Regions from separate parts of the Parabacteroides sp. AM58-2XD genome, predicted to be linked through region 3. Evidence: riboswitches for the same ligand, from Rfam matches in the RefSeq annotation. Region 3 holds a riboswitch; each other region holds the start of a gene.

What was found. A riboswitch is a leader RNA that binds a small molecule or an ion and turns the genes downstream of it on or off. The one in region 3 is predicted to bind cobalamin.
Region 1: linked by a shared signal. The riboswitch ahead of DXA15_RS20820 (ABC transporter substrate-binding protein) and the one ahead of DXA15_RS27935 (TonB-dependent receptor) in region 3 are both predicted to bind cobalamin.
Region 2: linked by a shared signal. The riboswitch ahead of DXA15_RS03955 (sigma-70 family RNA polymerase sigma factor) and the one ahead of DXA15_RS27935 (TonB-dependent receptor) in region 3 are both predicted to bind cobalamin.

The regions. Positions count from the first base shown of each region.
Region 1 is NZ_QSDP01000112.1:2,140-6,429, reverse strand. It holds partial or broken gene DXA15_RS20835 (formate--tetrahydrofolate ligase) at 1-54, opposite strand, end outside; gene DXA15_RS20830 (hypothetical protein) at 448-900, shown strand; partial or broken gene DXA15_RS20825 (precorrin-2 C(20)-methyltransferase) at 978-1,675, opposite strand; cobalamin riboswitch at 1,742-1,946, shown strand; gene DXA15_RS20820 (ABC transporter substrate-binding protein) at 1,995-3,155, shown strand; gene DXA15_RS20815 (iron ABC transporter permease) at 3,162-4,199, shown strand; gene DXA15_RS20810 (ABC transporter ATP-binding protein) at 4,202-4,290, shown strand, end outside.
Region 2 is NZ_QSDP01000010.1:41,333-45,622, forward strand. It holds gene DXA15_RS03945 (acetylxylan esterase) at 1-692, shown strand, start outside; gene murQ (N-acetylmuramic acid 6-phosphate etherase) at 763-1,584, shown strand; cobalamin riboswitch at 1,625-1,823, shown strand; gene DXA15_RS03955 (sigma-70 family RNA polymerase sigma factor) at 2,085-2,546, shown strand; gene DXA15_RS27790 (hypothetical protein) at 2,552-2,674, shown strand; gene DXA15_RS03960 (FecR family protein) at 2,749-3,759, shown strand; partial or broken gene DXA15_RS03965 (SusC/RagA family TonB-linked outer membrane protein) at 3,820-4,290, shown strand, end outside.
Region 3 is NZ_QSDP01000030.1:28,894-33,183, reverse strand. It holds gene DXA15_RS09465 (YncE family protein) at 1-317, opposite strand, end outside; gene DXA15_RS09460 (TonB-dependent receptor) at 334-1,857, opposite strand; gene DXA15_RS27935 (TonB-dependent receptor) at 1,998-2,333, opposite strand; cobalamin riboswitch at 2,366-2,572, opposite strand; gene atpD (F0F1 ATP synthase subunit beta) at 2,892-4,290, shown strand, end outside.

The sequences.
Region 1 (4,290 bases), on a different contig from region 3:
TTCCTTTATTTTGCGAAGGGAGACTTCTCTTGCAATTTCTATATCCGATTTCATGTGCTTATGTAAGTTTAAAGAGGCAACAAAAGTATATTATTTTTAATTAAATAACAAAATGATAGAATGAAAGGTTGTAATGCCTGATAACTGCGTAAAATTGGCGTTATATTGACAAAAGTCACAAAAAGGAGGCTGGTAATGATTCTTTGTTAAGTGAAGTGCGCATTTTTCAACTTATTTGTAATCTTCGGTTGGCAAAAACAGTGTATTTCGACAGTTCTTGTATTAAAGAACTTTAAAATATAGATAAAGGGTTGTGGTGTATGATAATTTGTCTAATTTTGCGATATCAAAATGATAAAATGAAACTAATGGCAAGTCTAGAGTGATAAAAAGAAAGTAAATGGCAATTTTAAAAACTTCGGTTTATGTAATTAAGGAGATTTGATTATGGCAACAATGAGATTTAGTTTGGCAGGCGTCGTTTCAAGAGAAACAGAGACAGGATCATGGGTTAAAACAATTGCAGATTGTTTGGGTATTCGAATGTTTTCGAAGATGGGTTCTTCGGAGAGTATGAATAATGTCGGTTGGGATACCACCAAGCAGAAGGAAATCCAGGATCTTCATCATTATGCCATCAGCAACTTGATCCCCAGGGCCGGAGTCTATCAGATGAAGTTACTTGAATCGTTGGCACAATCTGCTTCCATCTATTCACCGGAAGAGACTGAAACTCTTTATAATGAAACGAATAAAAAGATTGAAGAGATCAGCAGTCACATTTCAGGAGTATTAGTGAGTGCACGTGAGTTGTGCAAGTCGGGGCATCAGAACTGGGAATCTGTCCAGTCGCTTCGCTACCATATGAACCGTCTGAACGGTATCATAGAATCCGTATAGTTTTTGCGATACAATAATCGGGATAGTAATTTTTAAGTTGAGGGTGTAGCAAAAGTTTCTTCTGCTACACCCTTTTTTTATTGTATGATCATCAGTGAGAAATAAGGGAAAGATTTCTCTGCGATGATTTGCCGGTCGGAGGTGTAGTATTCCTTATCCGTTCCTACATTTTCAAAATAATGGAATTGTGTCTGCGGATGCTTGCGGATACATGCATGTACGGCTTCCACGCATTGCGACAGTTTCATAATGACGATCACGTATCCGGCATTTATCTTTTCAGATAATTCTTCCGCGGAAGGAGTGCCGGGAATAACGACGATCTGTTCTTCCTGTTTGACAATGTGCAAGCCGGCCAGTGCTCCGGCAGCGATGAAGGCGGGGATTCCGGCAATACGCTGAACGTCGATTCCCGTCTCTATAAACTTGTCATATATATACTGGATGGAAGAATAGAAGCCGGCATCGCCTTCGGCTACGATAACGATCTGTCTGCCTTCCGCATAGTTTGCGGCGGCTTCGTTGTAGAGGGCGTCGTAGGCTTTCCAGGCTTCCGTGCGGTCTTTGCTCATGGGGAGCATGAAGCAGCGGATGGCAGTTTCGTTTATTTCCAGTGCACGTACGATATCGGCGGCACGCGAGAGGATTTCACCCTGCCTGTTACGGGTGGCTGGGCAGTAGATAATATCTGCTTTCTGAAGTTGTCGGAGACTTTCACTGTGATAAGTTCCGGTTCGCCGGGACCTAATGATACGAAACTGATCGGGTAAGTCATTTTATTCTTGTTTTTATTTGGGGTGCAAATGTGCTGAAAATAGTGCAAAGTTGCAAACTTCTTATTACTTTTGCGATCGAAATAGGTTCTGTAAAACTCCTGTTCATGGAGACAGATTAAAAGGGAACCGGGTGGAAATCCCGGACAGTCCACGCTGCTGTGAAACTTCGTAACATTCCGATAATACCTTTTGCCACTGATCCGTAGGTGATCGGGAAGGCTTTCGGGATGGAAGTAAGTCAGAAGACCTGCCATTTTTAGCATAACAGTTGTCCTCGTGGGTTTGGACAGTTTGTGTCGGATAAAAACAAATATGAATATGAACAAGTATTTAGCAGGTTGTTGCCTGGTTGCATTACTGGCAACGTCGTGTGTATCGAAGGAAAATCGGGAGGAGAAGGAGAGTGTTTCGGCACAGCAGACAGCATCTGCTGATCGTGAGGCGCATATTACGCCGCAATATGCCAAAGGTTTTCAACTGTCCTATGCCGACGGTTATATCCTGATGGATATACAAGATCCCCAGAATGAAGAAAGCACCCGTTTCCAATATGCCTTGGTAGAGCGCGGAACGAAGCCGGAAGGTATCCCTGCGGATTATACGGTTATCGAGATCCCTGTGCGTAGTGCCATTTGCATGACTTCATTGCAGCTATCCAATTTCATCAAGCTAGGGGCGGAAGATAAAGTGGTCGGCATCACCAGTACCCGTCATCTTTTCAACCAGACTGTCAATAAGCAGCTGAAAGAAGGAAAGACAGCCAAGATCGGTATCGAGGGTAATTTTGATAACGAAGTGATCATGAGCATCAATCCTGACTTGATTCTTATTTCTCCTTTCAAACGGGGCGGATATGAGACAATGAAAGATGTCGGTATCCCTTTGGTACCGCACTTGGGATATAAGGAAACGACTCCGCTGGGACAGGCGGAATGGATCAAGTTCGTCGGATTGCTGCTCGGTATGGAGAAAGAGGCGAACGATAAGTTCTCCGCCATAGAAAAACGTTACAATGAACTGAAAGCGCTGACAGCCGAAGGACAGGTGAAGAAACGTCCGATCGTCTTCAGCGGCGAGATACACGGAGGAAACTGGTATGCGGTAGGCGGGAAGAGCTTCCTAGCGCAACTCTTCAAGGATGCCGGTGCCGATTATTTCCTGAAGGACGACGACCGTTCCGGTGGTGTCACGCTCGATTTTGAAACGATATACAACCAGGCTGACGATGCCGATTACTGGCGTATCGTGAACAGTTATCCCGATACATACAGTTATGAGGCCCTGAAGGAGCAAGACCCGCGTTATGCCGATTTCCGTGCGTTCAGGGAGAAAGGCGTCATCTATTGTAACATGCGGGAGAAGCCTTTTTACGAAAGTATGCCTACCGAGCCGGAGGTCTTGCTGGCTGACCTGTTGCATATTTTCCATCCGGACTTATTACCGGACCATACACCGGTCTATTATGATTTACTTAAATAAGCGACGATGAAATACTCGAATACTTTCCTGATGCTTCTGATCGTTGTTACCATCGTTGTCCTGTTGTTTCTGAATCTGGTGCTGGGATCTGTTTCCATCCCGTTGCAGTCGGTCTGGCATATCATTTTCAGTAGCGGCGAAGAGCCTGTTACCTGGCAGAACATTATCTGGAAGTCGCGTTTCCCGCAGGCACTGACGGCTTTGGTTGCCGGTGCCGGATTGTCGATCAGCGGGCTTCAGATGCAGACCGTGTTCCGTAATCCGCTTGCCGGACCTTCCGTATTGGGTATCAGTTCGGGGGCGAGCATGGGTGTTGCCTTTGTCGTCCTGTTGAGTGGCAGCCTGGGAGGTGTGGCGCTCAGCAAGCTGGGGTTCATGGGGGAGATAGCCCTGTCGGTTGCAGCCGTGATCGGTTCTTTGTCTGTGATGGCTCTGATCGTATATGTCTCGCAGAAAGTAAAAGGAAATGTAACGTTGCTGATTATCGGTGTGATGATCGGTTATGTAGCGAATGCCGTGATCGGGGTATTGAAGTTTTTTAGTGTGGAAGAGGATATCCGTGCTTATGTGATCTGGGGGTTGGGAAGTTTTTCCCGTGTATCGGGCAACCAGATGATGTTATTTGTGATCATTATGGCGGTGCTGATCCCTCTTTCCTTCCTGCTGATAAAGACGCTGAACCTGATGTTGTTGGGTGACGGATATGCGCGTAACCTGGGGTTGAATATAAAACGGGCGCGCCTGCTCGTCATTACTTCGGCGGGTGTGCTGACGGCTATCGTCACAGCTTATTGCGGGCCGATCATCTTCCTGGGACTGGCAGTGCCGCATCTTTGCCGCGCCATCTTTCAGACTTCTGACCATCGCGTACTGATGCCGGCTGTCCTTTTTGCCGGTGCCGCCTTGGCGCTTGCCTGCAACCTGATCGCTCGTATGCCTGGCTTTGAAGGAGCCTTGCCGGTCAACTCGGTAACGGCCCTGGTGGGAGCTCCGGTAGTAGCTTCCGTCCTGTTCCGCAAACGTAAGAACGAATTGAACGAATGAGTATGAAAGAGGCAACGATACAGATAAAAGACCTGTCTATCGGTTATCATTCTAAAAGTGATACAAAGCTGGTAGCAAGTCATATAACGAC
Region 2 (4,290 bases), on a different contig from region 3:
AAGGGGTATATCCGGCTATCCTCCAGGTTCCGGGTGCCGGTATCCGTCCGTATAACGGCATGAATTTAGGGGATGATGTTATCACATTAGAGATCGGTATTCATGGAATTCCGGTAAATATGCCCCAGGAAGTATATAATAACCTGGCATCCGGTGCTTTGAACGGATATCCCGGGATCAATAAGAATGATCGTGACGCCCATTATTACAAACGGGTGTATCTCGGTTGTGTGAGAGCGGTGGATTTTATTTTCTCTTTGCCTGAATTTGACGGTTCGACTGTCGGTGTAACCGGTGGTAGCCAGGGAGGAGCGCTTTCTATCGTTACGGCAGGATTGGATCCGCGTATTAAGTTTCTGGCGGCATTCTATCCGGCCTTATGTGATTATGCCGGTTATTTACATCAGCGTGCCGGTGGCTGGCCTCATTATTACCGGAATGCAAAACCTGGTCCGAATGAGGTGGAGACATTAGCTTATTTCGATGTGGTTAATTTTGCCCGTCGCGTAAATGCACCGGGGTGGTATAGCTGGGGATATAATGATGTGACTTGTCCTCCAACCTCCATGTATTCCGCTTATAATGTTATTCCGGGAGCAAAAGAACTGCATCTTTATCTGGAAACCGGTCACTGGACTTATCCGGAACAAAATATGGCACGGTTCCAATGGTTGAAAGAAATGTATAAGTAAGAAGAGGTTCGCAGACATAAATTTTGTTAGTTTTGTATCTGTTTAGCAACATACATAATACATATTTAATATGTCGTTTACTAAAATAACAGAGCAAGACTCATTATATAATAATCTGGAAAGCAAGTCGGTCCGGGAATTACTGGACGATATAAATACGGAAGACCGGAAGGTCGCGTCAGCAGTCCGGAAAACGATACCTAAAGTTGAAGAACTTGTATTACAGATCGTCCCCCGGATGAAACAAGGGGGACGTATCTTTTATCTGGGCGCCGGCACAAGCGGACGTTTGGGCGTGCTCGACGCTTCGGAGATACCTCCTACTTTCGGAATGCCGCCAACCCTGGTGATCGGACTGATCGCGGGTGGAGACAAAGCGCTTCGTAATCCGGTAGAAAATGCGGAAGATGATCTGAACCGCGGTTGGGAGGAATTGCAGGAGCACCATATTACAACAAAAGATACAGTAATCGGCATTGCCGCTTCCGGGACGACTCCCTATGTAATAGGAGCTTTGCGCAAGGCACGTGAGCAAGGAATCCTGACAGCTTCCATTTCCAGTAATCCGGATTCTCCGATGGCAGCGGAGGCAGATGTAGCCATTGAAATGATCGTAGGCCCGGAGTTTGTTACCGGCAGTTCGCGTATGAAATCCGGAACAGGGCAAAAGATGATCCTGAACATGATCTCTACTTCGGTAATGATCCAACTGGGACGTGTAAAAGGCAACCGGATGGTAAATATGCAACTTACCAACCAGAAACTGATCGACCGTGGGACACGGATGGTCGCTGAGGAACTGGGCTTGAATTATGGTCAGTCGCAACGGTTACTTCTGATGTACGGCTCGGTAAAAGACGCAATAGACGAATATCGTAAACATAATAAATAAAATTTATAGGATCTGCTACCATAAGATGTAAAAATATCTCTATATTTGCGACATGCATTGTTCCGAGCCTGTATCCGCGGGTAAGGATTAAAAGGGAACCGGGTGTGAATCCCGGACAGTCCCGCTGCTGTAAGCTTCATAACGGATTGGGCAACACTAGTGCCACTGTTCTTCTTTGAATGGGAAGGCGCTCAAACCGGAAGTAAGTCAGAAGACCTGCAAGGCATATTCTTTCGACGGCTTCGAGGAAAGGCCGGATGAGAAAAACAAGACATCTGATGTCTTTCTATTCTTGTTCCATTCCCTGTTTGCCGTCTTTTAAGATCTGTTTTTAATTATTTTGCCATAATAATTAGGAAAAGAGGCATGGATCGCTTGACGGGATGAGCTCCGTCGGTGGTTCATGCTTTTATTTTTGTGATGAATAAAAGGTTAAAGATTGTGCGAGTATTGAAATAAAATATTTAAGTTTGTTGGCGGGTTTATTTAAATCTAAATTAATGGATGTAAAAAGAGAGACCATACTACGTATTAATAAGGGAGATACAAATGCTTTTAAGTTATTGTATGCGACCTATTATACCTATTTGTGCGCGATTGCAGTAAAGTATGTATATAAGCCGGAAATAGCAGAAGAGATTGTAAATGATGTTTTTTTGAATGTATGGAATAATCGGTCGTCATTAGTTTATCCCGTCAAAGCTTATTTGATACGTGCCGTTCAAAACCAGTGTTTGAGTTTTTACAGGAAAAAGCGCTTAGAAGAGGTGCCGGTCTCTGATATAAACGGCTATGTGATTGATGTTCATGAGCAATTGATCTGTTTAGAATCTTCACCTTTGGCTTGTTTGGAAAATAAAGAGTTAACCGATCTGATAAGTAGGGCTATCGACCAGTTGCCTGCGAAGTGTCGCGAAATTTTTATTCAACACCTTTATTATAATAAACCTATGAAGAAATAGCCCGGATGAAAAATATTTCTTCCAGTACGGTCCGGGTACAAATTAAGCAAGGATTATCTAAGTTGAAAGTATTATTGGGGAATTTATATCCTGTTGTCTGCTTATTATTGGATATTTTTCAAAAATAATTCATTTTAGTATAAACGGATTATTGAAAAATGGCGTATCTATTTATGTAGATATGAATTTATTTGAAAATATTATGGATACAGAATATATACGTAAACTGATAATCGGCCACTTTTTGGGCAATTTGTCAGACACTGAAAAAAAAGAACTTTTCCAGTGGTTGCAGGTTGATAAAAAGAATCAGCAGTTGTTTTCGGAAATGTCGGACTGGTGGGCCATCTCCCATGTTCCTTATTTTTCTTCCCGGGTGGAGCTTGGTTTCCAGAAACATTTTGGTGAGTTGATGGCTAAAGAGGCGGGGGTTTCTTCAAAAAGAATATTCTTTATTCGTCCTTGGTTACAAATCGTTGCAACAGTAATGATCATGCTGGCTATAGGCGGTTTATCTTATTATGCAGGTGTATTGACGGATGAACAGGATTCGGAGATTATTCGTTTTCAGACCTCTGTACCATTGGGATCACGTTCGAAAGTAACTTTGGCCGATGGGTCGGTGGTTTGGCTGAATGCTGGTTCTTCTCTTTCCTATAATAAAGATTTTTCAGAAAAGTCTCGTGATGTTTACCTGACAGGGGAGGCATATTTTGAAGTAACCCCGGACTCTTTGAAACCATTTATAGTGAACTCTGACAATCTGAGTGTAAAAGTATTGGGAACGACTTTTGATGTCAGGGCCTATCAGGATGAGGAGTTGGTGAATGTTGTGTTGCGAACCGGAAAAGTTGACGTGGCGTTGAATAACGAACCGGATACAAAAATAATACGCTTACAACCTAATGAGAAGTTGAGTTATAATAAAATAGATAATGAGCTGAAGAAAACAACAGTAAATGCGGATGATGTTTGTGACTGGGTAAATGGGAAAATGAAATTTACAAAGATTCCCTTTGGCATATTAGCGAGAGATTTAGAGAGAAAATATAACATAAAGATTGTAATAGAGAGCAACTCTTTGCAGGAAGAGGCTTTTACGGGGAGTTTTACTTCCGAGCATACGATATATGATATTTTGAATGAAATTGATGTTGAAAAACAATATCGATGGGAACAAACCGGAAATATGTTTGTAATCCGGGATAAATAATTGATCCGAGAAAGGACATTACGATTAGACTGAATAATAATCTTATTAAATCTGAAATTCATGAAATTAACCAATTTGAAGAGAAATGGAAGGTGTTTGATGACCTTGTGTATGTTCGCAAGCTTGCCGATGACCACAGAGGCGGTTTTTGCTGCGGACTTAAAATCTTGTTACTTATCTGTTCAGAACCAGAGTACCACTTTGCAGGAGCTGTTCGATTTGATTGAAGAGAAGTTTGATTACTCTTTTTTAATTCGTGACAAAAACCTGAATTTGAATGAACGGGTAGTTGTCGACTGGGAAAAAAACTCCGTAGAAACTCTTTTGAGAAAAGCGTTGCAAAATCAGCATGCTGATTTTGTTATAAATGATAAGCGAATTATCATTTATAAGTCAAATTCTAAACAGAAAAATTACGGAGTATCTGATCAGCAGCAAGTGAGGCGTATTACTGTTAGGGTGACAGATGCTTTGGGACCGGTAGTAGGAGCCAGTGTTGTCGAAAAAGGTACGACCAATGGCGGCATTACC
Region 3 (4,290 bases):
TCCAGTGTACTTGAGCGATAAACAGAAATATACAATTTAGAGCCGTATAAGAGCATACTCTGTCCCATATTACCCAAAGCACGCCCATTTACATCTGCAAAGATATCAGCAGTCATTTCTCCACTTTCCATGTCGAGCATAGACAGGGTTGCATTATTCTGACCATCCATGCCACCATTCAGGATATACACCTTAGATGTTTCAGTCGGAACGGCTGGAATTTCCGGTTCCGGTATTGAATCATCATCATCACAACTTGTAAACGTAACGCCCAATACTATTGTCAGCATTGAAGCAAACCAATAAAACTTTTTCATTTTAAATTATATATAATTAATATGTAATGGAAACTGCACATCTGAACGATCGACCCGGCATTGGATAATATCTCACAATATCATATTGTTTATCTGCAATATTCAGAATATCAGCCTGTAAACGCAAAATACAACGTTTCAAACGAAAATTACGATTCAGTGAAACATTCTGTTCTACATAAGACTCAATCTCATTTTCTTTGATATTCTGACGATTCATATACCTAACACCCGAAGCCGTTAACGAATAACTGATATTTACCCATGGGTTTAGGAAACTCGCCGAATACGAGCCGGAATGCCTTGGGGTATAGGGTATCTGATCTTTGTAGCTCTTGTCTTTTTCATTCGTTATATCAATCGCTTTCTGGAAAGAATACGAGCCGTCTAACAACAACTCATAAGTATCTTTTAAAGTAATCCCTGCATGCACATTCACATCCAAACCTTTAATGTCCACTTCTCCCAGATTCATCATCTTCCAAATAAACATTGTAGGAATAGCAACAATCTTATCTTTTACTCGATTATAATAGGCATCAGTCGTTATACTAAAAGAATTGAAAAGCCAGAAACGGTCACGCCAGGTAACACCTAAATTATATTGACGAGCTTTTTCCGGCTTCAGATTGGTATTACCTATCCGAGAATAATAAAGATCATTAAATGTTGGTAACCGAAAAGCATCTTTATAGGAAAAGCGTACCCGCAAATTCGCATCAGGCAATACCCTCCACGAAAGACTTGCTGTCGGTGACAGATGTTTTCTATTTGCCGGTTTCTCCCCTAACTCAACGCGTTCATCAATATAAGTAGCCAACAAAGACAATATACTAGTTAAACGGCGATCTTCGTATTTTGCAGATAAGGCAGTTAACGAAGAAAGCCGCGAAGGAAACTGGCAGTCCTTGAAATTATTATTCAGGTCATTCCAATAAATATCCTGAGCCAAAGAGAAAGAGATATTTTGTATGGGAACATATAAAAGAGATCCTGTTAAATACGTTTCTCGCTGATAATAAGAACTTACCTGTATTCTTCCTTCATACTTATTATTCACATCTTCATACCGGTTATAATACCAGTTATACCGAAGGCTACTTTGCAGAGAAAAACGATCATTTAATTTGTTTTCATAATGTCCTTGTGCAAAGAAGTTACGGTCCCATAAGCGCTCGCCAGTATAATCGTTATAAAGATTGACAGATCCCGGTAAACCACGTTCCGAATCGAAATAATATGCTTTAAGAGATAAATCTCCGTATCTTCCCAAACCTCCGTACAGGTTTAACTCTACGCGCCCTATATTAACATCTGTGTTTTTCCTTTTCTCGCGGGTCACTATGTTTCCATTCACTAATGTAAACTCATATTGCCCGTCTGCACGTTGCCAATCCCCATCAATAACTGCACTCCAACGTTTCCCTAACTTCTGTTCATATCTCAAATAAGGATTAAACAACCCGAATGAGCCGGTTTTAATCTTGGCAGCAATGTGAAATATATCTTTCCCTTCAAATTCCGGCTTACGTGTCTTCATAACCAAAGAACTGGAAGATGCAAACATTCTGGCAGTACGAAAAATATCATCATTCTGGATAATCGACAACTCTATTTGGTCCAAATTTTCTAAAGAGAAGCGACTTATGTCTACTTGTCCACTTTGACAATCACTTACGGCTACGCATCGTAACTGACCCCGGTATGTTGTGCTCCCAGGCTACGGACTGAAACCGTCTTCAGCCCTCCTATCCCACCGTAATCTTTCACGGTAGCGCCGGAGAAACGTTTGACAGCCTCCGATAAATCCTGTATCCCAAGCCGTTCGATACCCGAACGGTCCATCACTTGTAAAGGTGTAGCCTCGCGGGTTGTGGAAGGACGCGCCTTTTCCACGACCTCAACACCTTTCAGCTGGTGATAAACAGTCGTATCGATCTGCTGTGCGTGCAGGACAGGCACGCACAGAAATATGCCTGCCAGGCATATAAATACTATAATAAATAATGTACGCATATATCAAGTTCCATCAACACCTTACCCGAGGCATTATATAATAGAATAATGGCAGGTTTTCTGACTTGTTCTCCCATGATCGGCCGCCTTCCCAAGGATCCTAAAATCCTCAGTGGCAACAAGATTTGCCGGGGTTACAGAACTTACAGCTACGGGTACAGTTCCGGATTTGCACCGGATTCCCTATTACTAACGGCCGGCGGAAGCCAGACCGTTACACCATAATCCGGTGGCAAAAGTACAAATAATATCAATTACTATACCTGATAATTTAAAATACTACTTCTGGTAATATAATTTAACAGATCATACCACCATCCCCCAAACCATTCCGCACACAAAATGCCAACCCTTATTCTTCAAAAAACAGCGTAATTTTTCCTCAAATTGTTCCATATCGCAAAACAATTGGTTCATTTCGGAATGACTACAAAATTAGTTTAAAGTTTAACTAAATGCAAAAAAGCCAAAAAAGTAATATGTTCGGGTTTCCGACAGGTTGTTTTCGTAATATTGCACGGTTGAAAAAATATATTGACGAGGTTTAAAAAGAATTGTATGGGAGAAACAAAAGGTTATGTTTCGCAGGTTATCGGTCCAGTCGTGGATATTCACTTCGATAATGAAAAAGAAGAGAAAATAGTGCTACCCCGCATTCATGACGCCATGGAGATAACCCGTCCTAATGGGAAAATACTGATCGTGGAAGTTCAGCAGCACATTGGGGAAAACACAGTCCGTACAGTCGCTATGGATACGACAGACGGACTGCAACGAGGAATGGAAGCCGTATCATGCGGTTCGCCCATTACCATGCCGGTTGGCGATCAGGTAAAGGGGCGTTTGATGAACGTGACAGGCGATCCGATCGACGGGATGAAAATGCTGGATAAAAAAGGAGCTCTCCCTATCCATCGTGAACCGCCGAAGTTTGAAGATCTGACAACCAGCAAAGAGGTGCTCTACACCGGTATCAAGGTGATCGACCTGCTGGAACCCTATTCCAAAGGAGGTAAAATCGGGTTGTTCGGTGGCGCCGGAGTCGGAAAGACGGTTCTTATCATGGAACTGATCAATAACATTGCCAAAAAGAATAACGGTTTTTCTGTTTTCGCCGGCGTGGGTGAACGTACCCGTGAAGGTAACGACCTGCTGCGCGAAATGATACAGTCGAATGTAATCCGTTACGGTAAAGAATTTAAGGAAAGTATGGAAGCCGGTCACTGGGACCTGTCGAAGATAGATCACGAAGAACTGGCTAAATCGCAGGCGACACTGGTGTTCGGACAGATGAACGAACCGCCGGGAGCACGTTCGTCAGTCGCCCTCTCGGGACTGACCATCGCCGAATCGTTCCGCGACCTGGCTCCAGAAGGCGAGACTCGCGATATACTGTTCTTTATAGATAATATCTTCCGCTTCACGCAGGCCGGTTCCGAAGTATCCGCCCTGTTGGGACGTATGCCGTCGGCAGTAGGTTATCAGCCGACACTGGCTACCGAAATGGGAGCCATGCAGGAACGTATCACCTCTACGAAAAAAGGTTCCATTACCTCCGTACAGGCTGTTTACGTACCGGCAGACGACTTGACCGACCCGGCACCGGCAACGACCTTTACGCACCTGGATGCTACCACCGTGCTGAGCCGTAAGATTACCGAACTGGGTATCTATCCGGCAGTCGACCCGCTGGAATCGACATCCCGTATCCTCGACCCGCTGGTCGTAGGCAAGGAACATTACGAAACGGCACAGCGTGTGAAACAGATACTCCAGCGTAACAAGGAGTTGCAGGATATTATCTCCATCCTGGGTATGGAGGAACTTTCGGACGAGGACCGCCAGACAGTTAACCGCGCCCGCCGTGTACAACGTTTCCTGTCGCAGCCTTTCGCCGTGGCGGAACAATTCACCGGCGTACCGGGCGTAATGGTCTCTATCGAAGACACCATCCGCG